3 regions of the Streptomyces sp. x-80 genome follow, and region 1 is predicted to be linked to each of the others. Evidence: riboswitches for the same ligand, from Rfam matches in the RefSeq annotation. Region 1 holds a riboswitch; each other region holds the start of a gene.
What was found. A riboswitch is a leader RNA that binds a small molecule or an ion and turns the genes downstream of it on or off. The one in region 1 is predicted to bind thiamine pyrophosphate.
Positions count from the first base shown of each region.

Region 2: it holds a riboswitch for thiamine pyrophosphate, as region 1 does, so the genes downstream of both, ACLJWH_RS23465 (thiamine ABC transporter substrate binding subunit) here and thiC (phosphomethylpyrimidine synthase ThiC) in region 1, are expected to answer to the same signal.
Region 3: it holds a riboswitch for thiamine pyrophosphate, as region 1 does, so the genes downstream of both, thiO (glycine oxidase ThiO) here and thiC (phosphomethylpyrimidine synthase ThiC) in region 1, are expected to answer to the same signal.

Region 1 covers NZ_JAJPWM010000009.1:274,669-277,934, reverse strand. The annotation lists gene thiC (phosphomethylpyrimidine synthase ThiC) at 1-1,412, opposite strand, end outside; TPP riboswitch at 1,406-1,563, opposite strand; gene ACLJWH_RS20685 (YibE/F family protein) at 1,612-3,003, shown strand; gene ACLJWH_RS20680 (SsgA family sporulation/cell division regulator) at 3,070-3,266, opposite strand, start outside.
Region 2 covers NZ_JAJPWM010000011.1:237,138-240,403, reverse strand. The annotation lists gene ACLJWH_RS23470 (ABC transporter permease) at 1-451, opposite strand, end outside; gene ACLJWH_RS23465 (thiamine ABC transporter substrate binding subunit) at 505-1,581, opposite strand; TPP riboswitch at 1,685-1,805, opposite strand; gene rlmN (23S rRNA (adenine(2503)-C(2))-methyltransferase RlmN) at 1,839-2,945, opposite strand; gene ACLJWH_RS23455 (phosphatidate cytidylyltransferase) at 3,090-3,266, opposite strand, start outside.
Region 3 covers NZ_JAJPWM010000003.1:333,554-336,819, forward strand. The annotation lists gene ACLJWH_RS07040 (thiazole synthase) at 1-2, opposite strand, end outside; gene thiS (sulfur carrier protein ThiS) at 12-227, opposite strand; gene thiO (glycine oxidase ThiO) at 224-1,402, opposite strand; TPP riboswitch at 1,481-1,592, opposite strand; gene ACLJWH_RS07055 (NAD(P)/FAD-dependent oxidoreductase) at 1,748-2,989, shown strand; gene ACLJWH_RS07060 (Rv2175c family DNA-binding protein) at 3,143-3,266, shown strand, end outside.

The sequences.
Region 1 (3,266 bases):
CCGGTCTTGACGTCGTCGCGGTCGGGAAGTCCCAGGTGCTCCTTGGGCGTGACGTAGCAGAGCATCGCCGTACCCCACCAGGCGATCATCGCGGCGCCGATACCGGAGGTGATGTGGTCGTAGGCGGGCGCGATGTCGGTGGTCAGCGGGCCGAGCGTGTAGAACGGGGCCTCTTCGCAGATCTCCTGCTGAAGGTCGATGTTCTCCTTGATCTTGTGCATCGGGACGTGTCCCGGGCCCTCGATCATCGTCTGGACGCCGTGCCGCTTGGCGATGGTGTTCAGCTCACCGAGCGTACGCAGCTCCGCGAACTGCGCCTCGTCGTTGGCGTCCGCGATGGAACCGGGGCGCAGGCCGTCGCCGAGGGAGTAGGTGACGTCGTAGGAGGCGAGGATCTCGCTGAGCTCCTCGAAGTGCGTGTAGAGGAACGACTCCTTGTGGTGTGCCAGGCACCAGGCGGCCATGATCGAGCCACCGCGCGAGACGATGCCGGTCTTGCGGCGGGCGGTGAGCGGGACGTAGCGCAGCAGCACGCCGGCGTGCACCGTCATGTAGTCGACGCCCTGTTCGGCCTGCTCGATGACGGTGTCCTTGTAGATCTCCCAGGTCAGCTCCTCGGCCTTGCCGTCGACCTTCTCCAGGGCCTGGTAGAGGGGGACGGTGCCGATGGGGACGGGAGAGTTGCGCAGCACCCACTCGCGGGTGGTGTGGATGTTGCGGCCGGTGGACAGGTCCATGACCGTGTCGGCGCCCCACCGGGTGGCCCAGGTCATCTTGTCCACCTCCTCCTCGATGGAGGAAGTGACCGCGGAGTTGCCGATGTTGGCGTTCACCTTCACCAGGAAGTTCTTGCCGATGATCATCGGCTCGATCTCCGGGTGGTTGACGTTGGCGGGGAGCACGGCACGGCCGGCCGCGATCTCGTCACGTACGAACTCGGGCCGGACGTTCTCGCGGAGGGCCACGTACTCCATCTCCGTGGTGATCTCGCCGCGTTGGGCGTACGCGAGCTGGCTGACCGCGGCGCCGTGCCGGCCGCGGCGCGGCTGGCGGGGGCGGCCGGGGAAGACCGCGTCGAGGTTCTTGAGGCCGCCGCGCGGTGAGGTGTGCTTGAGTCCGTCGTCCTCCGGGCGCGGCGGGCGGCCCGCGTACTCCTCGGTGTCGCCTCGGGCGATGATCCAGTTCTCCCGCAGCGGGGCGAGTCCGCGGCGTACATCGGTGTCGATCTGGGGGTCGGTGTACGGCCCGGATGTGTCATAGAGCGTCACATCCTTGCCGTTGGTGAGGTGCACCCGCCGGACCGGGACCCGGAGGTCGGGGCGCGATCCGGCGAGATAGCCCTTGTGCCAGCCGATCCTCGCTCCGGTGCCGTCGGCGGCGCTTTCGGGCGTGCGTGCATCCTTCAGAGTCATGAGACCCAACTCCCTACGCCGGCATTACCCGGTAACAGGTTCGGCGGTCGACGCAGCGGCTTCCGTGGGTGGCGTACCGGCGTCGGCCGGACGTCCCCGCGGAGGTCAGCGCCCTCTCAGCCCGGTGCTCCGAGCTCCCGCGATTGCAAAGGTGCCACCCACCGTAGCGGCCGGTGCGGCACGATGAACAGGGGGCCCCATGAGTTCTTGCGATGATCGGGCGGTGAGCAGTCCTGAGCCCCCGTCCCACTCCCCCGCGCATTCTCATGCGCACGGCCACGCGCCCGCCGCGCCTGTTTCCCGGCATCTGCGCAAGGTGATCGCGGCGGTGCTGATCCCGTTCGCGGCGGCGGTGGTGGTCGGTCTGGTCGTGCTGTGGCCGGGCGGCGCGCCGGCGCACAAGCCGTCCGGCGTCGGCTTCGACCAGCCCCTGGAGAAGGCCAGAGTGGTCAAGGTGGACGAGGTGAACTGCGCGGACGTCCACGCCGAGCAGCAGCAACGGCCGGCGTCGCCGGGCGGACAGCCGCCGGGCACGGGCGGCGAGCGGGACACGAAGTGCGAGCGGGCGACGATCAAGGTCACGACCGGCGACAACACCGGGCGCACCTTCCAGACGGTGGTGACGCCGGACGCCTTGCGGCACTACACGGCCGGGCAGGACGTGGTGGTCGCGTACTCCCCCAAGGCGCCGAAGGATCTCCAGTACGCGGTCAGCGATGTCGACCGGACCGTTCCGATGTGGGTACTGGCCGGGATCTTCGCGTTCGCGGTCGTGCTCGTCGGCCGGCTGCGCGGGGTGCTCGCGCTGGTGGCGCTGGTGGCAAGCTTCGGGGTGCTGACGCTGTTCATCCTCCCGGCGGTCCTCAAGGGCTCCGATCCGCTGGTGGTGGCGGTCATCGGCGGCAGCGCGATCATGCTGATCGCGCTCTATCTGTGCCACGGGCCGACGGCCCGGACGTCGGTGGCGGTGCTCGGCACCCTGGCATCGCTGCTGCTGATCGGTCTGCTCGGGTCGGTGTTCATCGACTGGGCGCTGCTGACCGGCAACACGGACGACCTGACCGGGCTGGTGCACAGCCTGTACCCGGGTATCGAGATCCACGGTCTGCTGCTGGCGGGGATCATCATCGGGTCGCTGGGGGTGCTGGACGATGTGACCGTCACCCAGACCGCGGCGGTGTGGGAGCTGAAGGAAGCGGACCCGACGGCGGGTTGGCGCAAGCTCTACGGAGCGGCTATGCGGATCGGGCGCGATCACATCGCGTCCGTCGTGAACACCCTGGTGATGGCCTACGCGGGCGCCGCACTGCCCTTGCTTTTGCTGTTCTCGATCGCACAGAGCGGTATCGGTACGGCCGCCACGAGCGAGGTGGTCGCGGAGGAGATCGTGCGCACGCTGGTGGGCAGCATCGGACTGGTCGCGTCGGTGCCGCTGACGACGCTGCTCGCGGCGCTGGTCGTCTCGGCGGACCGCACGGCGCCGGGCGGTCCGGGCCCCACGGAGATACCGGGTCCGCCGGCGGAAGCCGTGGGCGCCGTGGCTGGACGGTCCGGGCGGCGCGGAGCACGCGGCAAGCGCCGTAAGCGGTGAGTGCCGTACGGGAGTGTGTGCCGTACGGGAGTGACGTGACCGGCTGGGCCGGCCGTTGCGGAGGGATCAGCCGGCCGGGGCCTCCGTAAGGATGCGGTCCAGTACGGCGTCCAGGGTGTCGCACACCTCCTCCTCGCCGAGCGGGACCAGCCGGTCCGTACGGTCCAGGAAGGCGACCAGTGGTGGCGCGCTGACCCTGAACAGCGCGCGCTCGGCACCGACTTGGAGACTGATGAAGACATCACTGAGGTACTCGGCGGAGG
Region 2 (3,266 bases), on a different contig from region 1:
GTTGCCCCCACAGTCCGCCGACGGTCCGTACGACCACCGCGTAGTTGAAGAAGACGTGTGCCAGCAGGATCGCCCACACCGAGGTGTCCAGGCGTACACCCCACAGGTCGTCCAGCAACCCGCCCCGCCCGACGAGTGCCAGGAAGGCCGAGCCGACGACGACCGTCGGCAGTACGAACGGCACCGCGACCAGCGCCCGCAGCAGCTGTTTACCGGGAAAGTCGAAGCGCGCGAAGACGTACGCGCCGGGCAACGCGATCAGCAGTGTCAGCCCGGTCGAGGCCACCGCCTGCCAGAAGGTGAACCACAGCACATGGAGCACATCCGGATCGGCCAGCACCGCCCCGATCCGCCCGAGCTGCCACTGTCCGCCGTCCTTCAGGCCATGTCCGACGATCGAGGCGACCGGATAGGCGAAGAAGAGCGCGAAGAAGGCGAACGGCAGGGCCATCAGGCCGAGCCGTACCGCCGTTGCGCGCAGGGACCGTCGGCGCCGGGCGCGGGTTACTTCAGAACGAGCGAGGACCACTGCTTGATCCACTGTTCGCGGTTCTTGGTGATCGTCTCCGGGGCGACCGTCGCCGGCTTGTCGATCGTCGCGCCGTACTTCGTGAACAGCGTCGGCACCTTGGCATCCGTACGCGCCGGGTTGACGAACATCTGTAGCGGCACGTCCTCCTGGAACTTCTTGCTCAGCAGGAAGTCCAGCAGTGCCTTACCGCCCTTCTCGTTCTTCGCGCCCTTGAGCAGACCGCCGAATTCGATCTGCCGGAAACAGGTCCCGGTCGCGACTCCGGTCGGTGCCTCCTTGGGCTCCGGCTTCTTGCCCAGCACCTCGACGGGCGGACTGGACGCGTAGGAGACCACCAGCGGTTTGTCCCCCTTGCCCTTGCCTGCCGCCGAGCCGGAGAACCGCTCGTTATATGCCTGCTCCCAGCCGTTGACGACCTCGACGCCATTGGCCTTGAGCTTCTTCCAGTAGTCCCGCCAGCCGCTCTCACCGTATTTCGCGATGGTGCCGAGCTGAAAGGCGAGCCCCGGGGAGGAGGTCGCGGAATTCTCCGTGACGAGCAGGTTCTTGTACTCGGGTTTGATCAGGTCGTCGAAGGTCTCCGGCGGCGTGATCTTGTGCTGCGCGAAGTAGGCCCGGTCGTAGTTGACGCAGGTGTCTCCGTAGTCGAGCGGTGTGACGCGGTGCCGGTCCTTGTCGAGCTGGAGCTCGGCCGGGACGTTGTCCAGCCCCTGGGCCTTGTACGGGCTGAAGAGGTCTTCCTTCAGGCCACGCGAGAGCAGCGTGTTGTCGATGCCGAAGAAGACGTCGCCCTGCGGATTGCCCTTGGAGAGAATCGCCTGGTTGACGGCCTTTCCGGCGTCCCCGCTCTGGACCACCTTGACCTGGTAACCGCTCTCCTTCTCGAAGCCGGCGAGCACCGACTTGGAGACGGCGAACGAATCATGGCTGACGAGCGTGACGGTCTTGGCGTCCGTGCTCCCACCGTCCGAGCTGCCGCACGCGGCGAGTGCCGTCATGCCGACCGCGGCGGCGACCGCGGTCGCGGTGATCCTGCTGGTGGTGCTCACTGGTTCCTCCTGGCTGGCCAGGAAGAGACGCGGCCCCGCCCGGTGCCGCTGCTGTCGACGTCGGTCGACGTCCATCGAGCGGATTCCGGGCGGGGCGCAACAGCATGAGTGATGACCGAACTTCCTACCCGGAATGACCCGGGCGAGGTTCAAGGGTCTGCGGGCACCGTATCGTTACGACGCTTCCGCACTCTCAGCGCTGTGGCGCTCCCCTGTCGGAATGTGCATTTGTTCGATCACACGGTACCAGCGAACGGTCAGCGTTCCGCGGCTGCGAGCTGCCCGCAGGCGCCGTCGATCTCCTGACCACGAGTGTCCCGGACGGTCACCGGCACGCCGTGCGCCTCGATGGCCCGTACGAACGCCTGCTCGTCCTCGGGCCGCGAGGCAGTCCACTTCGAGCCGGGCGTCGGGTTCAGCGGGATCAGGTTCACATGGACGCGCCTGCCCTTCAGCAGCCGTCCCAGCAGGTCACCGCGCCATGCCTGATCGTTGATGTCGCGGATCAGGGCGTACTCGATGGAGATGCGACGGCCGGATTTCTCGGCGTACTCCCACGCCGCGTCCAGGACCTCGCGGACCTTCCAGCGGGTGTTGACGGGGACGAGGGTGTCACGCAGCTCGTCGTCGGGCGCGTGCAGCGACACGGCGAGCCGGCACTTGAACCCCTCGTCCGCGAAACGGAGCATCGCGGGCACCAGGCCGACCGTGGAGACGGTGATACCGCGCTGCGACAGGCCGATTCCGTCCGGCTCCGGGTCGGTGAGCCGCCGGATGGCGCCGACCACCCGCTTGTAGTTGGCGAGCGGCTCGCCCATACCCATGAAGACGATGTTGGAGAGCCGCGCCGGGCCGCCCGGGACCTCGCCGTCGCGCAGCGCGCGCATCCCGTCGACGATCTGGTGCACGATCTCGGCGGTGGAGAGGTTGCGGTCCAGGCCCGCCTGTCCGGTGGCGCAGAACGGACAGTTCATTCCGCAGCCGGCCTGCGAGGAGATGCACATGGTGACCCGGTCCGGGTAGCGCATCAGCACCGACTCGACGAGCGTGCCGTCGTGCAGCTTCCACAGAGTCTTGCGGGTGGTGTCGTTGTCACAGGAGATGTGCCGCACCACGTTCATCAGGTCCGGCAGCAGCTCCGCCGCCAGCTTCTCGCGCGCCGCCGCCGGGATGTCGGTCCATTGCGCCGGGTCGTGCGCGTAACGGGCGAAGTAGTGCTGCGAGAGCTGCTTGGCGCGGAACGGCTTCTCGCCGATCGCGGCCACCGCTTCGCGGCGCTCTACGGGGGTGAGATCGGCAAGGTGCCGCGGGGGCTTCTTGGCCCCGCGCGGCGCGACAAAAGTGAGTTCTCCGGGTGCAGGCATGGTCATACCAGTGTCGCAGACGCGCGAAGAGGGGCCTGCCACGTCATGCGGCAGACCCCTCTGGGCCGTCGTGCACCCCTTGTACGCAGGGAATTCGCGCGGAGTCCCGGGGCGGCGGAGCCGTCGTGCGAGCGGGCCAGTGGCTCAGCCCGAGCCCACGAAGATCACGAACAGCAGCCAGACCACGGGAGCGGTCGGCAGCAGCGAGTCGAGCCGGTCCATGATGCCGCCGTGGCCGGGGAGCAGGGTGCCCATGTCCTTGATGCCGAGGTCACGCTTGATCATGGATTCGCCCAGGTCGCCGAGGGTGGCGCTGGCCGC
Region 3 (3,266 bases), on a different contig from region 1:
ATGGTGGCGGATCAGCCTCCCTGGACCGCGGTGAGCACCTCGACGCGGTCGCCTTCGCCGAGCGGGGTGTCGGACCACCGGGTGCGCGGCACCACGGTCTCGTTGACCGCGGCGGCCACCCCGCCGGACGCCCGGGACAGCGTCGCGACCAGCCGGTCGAGGGTGAGGCCGCCGGGGATCTCGCGCGCTTCGCCGTTGACGGAGACGGAAACGGTGGGGGCACTCATACGGACTCCTCCTCCAGGACGCGGGCGCGCTGCGGCCCCGGGGCGGACACGGCGGAAAAGCGCGTGGGGGAGAACGGGCGGACCGCCGCCGGGAGCTCTCCGGTGGTCAGCGCCTCGGCCATCGCGTCACCGGTGACCGGCGTCAGCAGCACACCGTTGCGGAAGTGGCCGGTGGCCAGCTGGAGACCGGGCAGCGCGGTCGGGCCGAGCAGCGGCGCGTTGTCGGGGGAGGTGGGACGCAGCCCCGCGCAGGTCTCGGCCAGCGGCAGTTCGGTGATGCCGGGGACCAGCTCGTGCGCGTCCCGGAGCAGTTCGTAGACGCCGCCCGCGGTCACGGTGGTGTCCCAGCCCAGCTCCTCGCTGGTGGCGCCGAGGACCAGCTCGCCGTTCTCCCGCGGCACCAGATAGAGCGGGCCGCCGCGGACCACGGCCCGTACGGTGCGGGACAGGAAGGCGGCGCCACCGGCCGGTGGCGCCGGCATCCGCAGCCGCAGCACCTGCCCCTTGACCGGGCGCACCGGCGGCAGCACCGCGTCGGGGACCCCGGCCAGCTGCCCGCTGCGGCTCCCCGCGGCCAGGACGACCTGACCGGCCGACAGCCGTGTCCCGTCGGTGAGTTCGGCGCCCGAGGCACGTCCCCGGGCGACCGTCAGCCGCTCGGCCGAGGCGCGGTGGAAGGCCACCCCGGCCCGCTCGCAGGCGACGAGCAGCGCGCCCGCCAGCCGGCGCGGATCGACCTGATGGTCGCCGTCCACCCGCAGACCGCCGCGGACACCGGGCGCCAGCATCGGCTCCAGCCGACGGCACTCGCGCCCCGTCAGCCACTCCGAATCCAGCCCCGACCGGAGTTGCAGGGCGTGCAGTTCGCGCAGCAGGGCGCGGTCGTCGGCGTCCAGCGCGACGGCCAGTGTGCCGCACCGCCGGTAGCCGATCCGCCGCCCGCTCGCCTCCTCCAGCTCGGCGGTGAAGTCCGGATAGCGCCGCGCCGAGGCGAGGTTGAGACCCAGCAGGGTCTGCTCTCCGTAGTGGAGTTCGGTGACCGCGGCCAGCATGCCGGCCGCGATATGGGCGGCGCCGCCGCCCGGCGCCGGATCGACGACGGCCGTCTCCAGCCCCCGGCCGGCCGCCCGCCAGGCCGTGACCAGGCCGATGATGCCGCCCCCGATGACGAGCACATCGGCGTGCTGCCCGCCCGGGGGCGGTGGTGCGGCCGATGTCGATGATGTGGCGGTGGACGGTGTGACAGATGGATGCATGGGCGTCCAGCCCCTCCCTTCGCCGGCATGACCCGGATCAGGTTCGTACGGTCGGAGGCCGCCAGCCTCCCTCTCAGCCCGGTGCGTCCGGGCTCCCGCGAGTGCGTGTATCCCTCACCCTAATACGGGCCCGCGACGCGCCGTAAGGGCGCGCCCGGCGGGGCCCCGGCCGTGCGGCCCCGGGGTGACCGACCGTGACGCTGTGTCAGAGATCTCCTTGCGCGCTGCTGCTGGCGGCGAGACACACCGTCTTACAGTGATCGGGTGAGCGAGCAGAGCACGTCCTCCCAGGCCCCTGACCGGACGCCCCGCGTCGTGATCGTCGGCGCCGGAATCGCCGGTGTGCAGACCGCGGTCGCCCTGCGCGAACAGGGCTGGCGCGGCGCGATCACCCTGCTCGGCGGCGAGCCGCACCAGCCCTACGACCGCCCCCCGCTGTCCAAGGCGGTGCTGCTCGGCAAGGCCGAGGGCTCCACCTTCGACATCGACTTCGGCGCGCTCGGCATTGAGCTGCATCTGAGCCGGCCGGTCACCGCCCTGGTCCCGGGCGCGCACACCGTCGAGACCGCCGAGGGCCCGGTCCCGTACGACTACGCGGTCCTCGCCACCGGCGCCGACCCGATCCTGCTGCCCGGCAGTGCGGGGCTGCCCGGCGTCCACCTGCTGCGCACCCTCGACGACGCCGAGCGGCTGCGGCCCGTGCTGGCCGCCCGGCACGAGATCGTGGTCGTCGGGGCGGGCTGGATCGGCGCGGAGTTCGCGACCGCGGCGCGCGAGGCGGGCTGCGCGGTCACCGTCGTCGAGGCCGCCGACCGCCCGCTGGCCGGCGCCCTGCCCGCCGAGGTCGCCGCCCATATGACCGACTGGTACGCCGACGCCGGCGCCGACCTGCGCACCGGCGCCCGGGTCGCAGCCGTCGAGGCGGGCGCGGTCACCCTCGCGGACGGTACGACGCTGCCCGCCGACGCCGTGGTCGTGGGGATCGGCGCCCGGCCCGCCACCGGCTGGCTGGCCGGCTCGGACGTCGCGCTCTCGCCGCGGGACGGCTCCGTCCTGGCCGACGAGCGGCTGCGCACCTCCGTCCCCGATGTGTACGCGGTCGGCGACTGCGCCTCCTTCCCGTCCGCCCGCTACGGCACCCGCCTGCTGGTCCACCACTGGGACAACGCCCTCCAGGGCCCCCGTACGGTCGCCGAGAACATCCTGCGCGGTGCGGCGGAGGGCATGGTCTACGACCCGGTCCCGTACTTCTGGTCCGAGCAGTTCGGCCGGTTCGTGCAGTACGCGGGCCATCACGGGGACGCCGACGAGCTGCTCTGGCGCGGCGACCCGGCCGGCGCCGCCTGGTCCGTGCTGTGGCTGCGGGGCGCCCGGCTGGTCGCGCTGCTCGCCGTGGGCCGCCCGCGTGACCTGGCACAGGGGCGCAAGCTGATCGAGCGCGGCGCGGCCCTCGACCGGGAGCGGGCCGCGGACGCGTCCGTACCGCTGAAGGCGGCGGCGCTCTAGCGGCCGCGCACGGGCACGGGGTACGGGGCGGCCCGCGGGGGCGCCGCCGTGGCGCGGCGGATGGCACCGCGGGTGTCACCCGCCGGTGTGCCTCGGGCCGTCGACGGCGATGCCCGGCTACCGGCTGTCAGTGCGAGATGGCACGCTTGTCCTGTGACCGAGATTGACGCAAACATCGATGGACTCGTCCCCGCCTGGCTCACCCTCCCCGACATCGCCGAAGAGATCGGCGTCGAGGTGACACGCGTCCGGCAGCTGGTCAAGGAGGGCCAGCTGA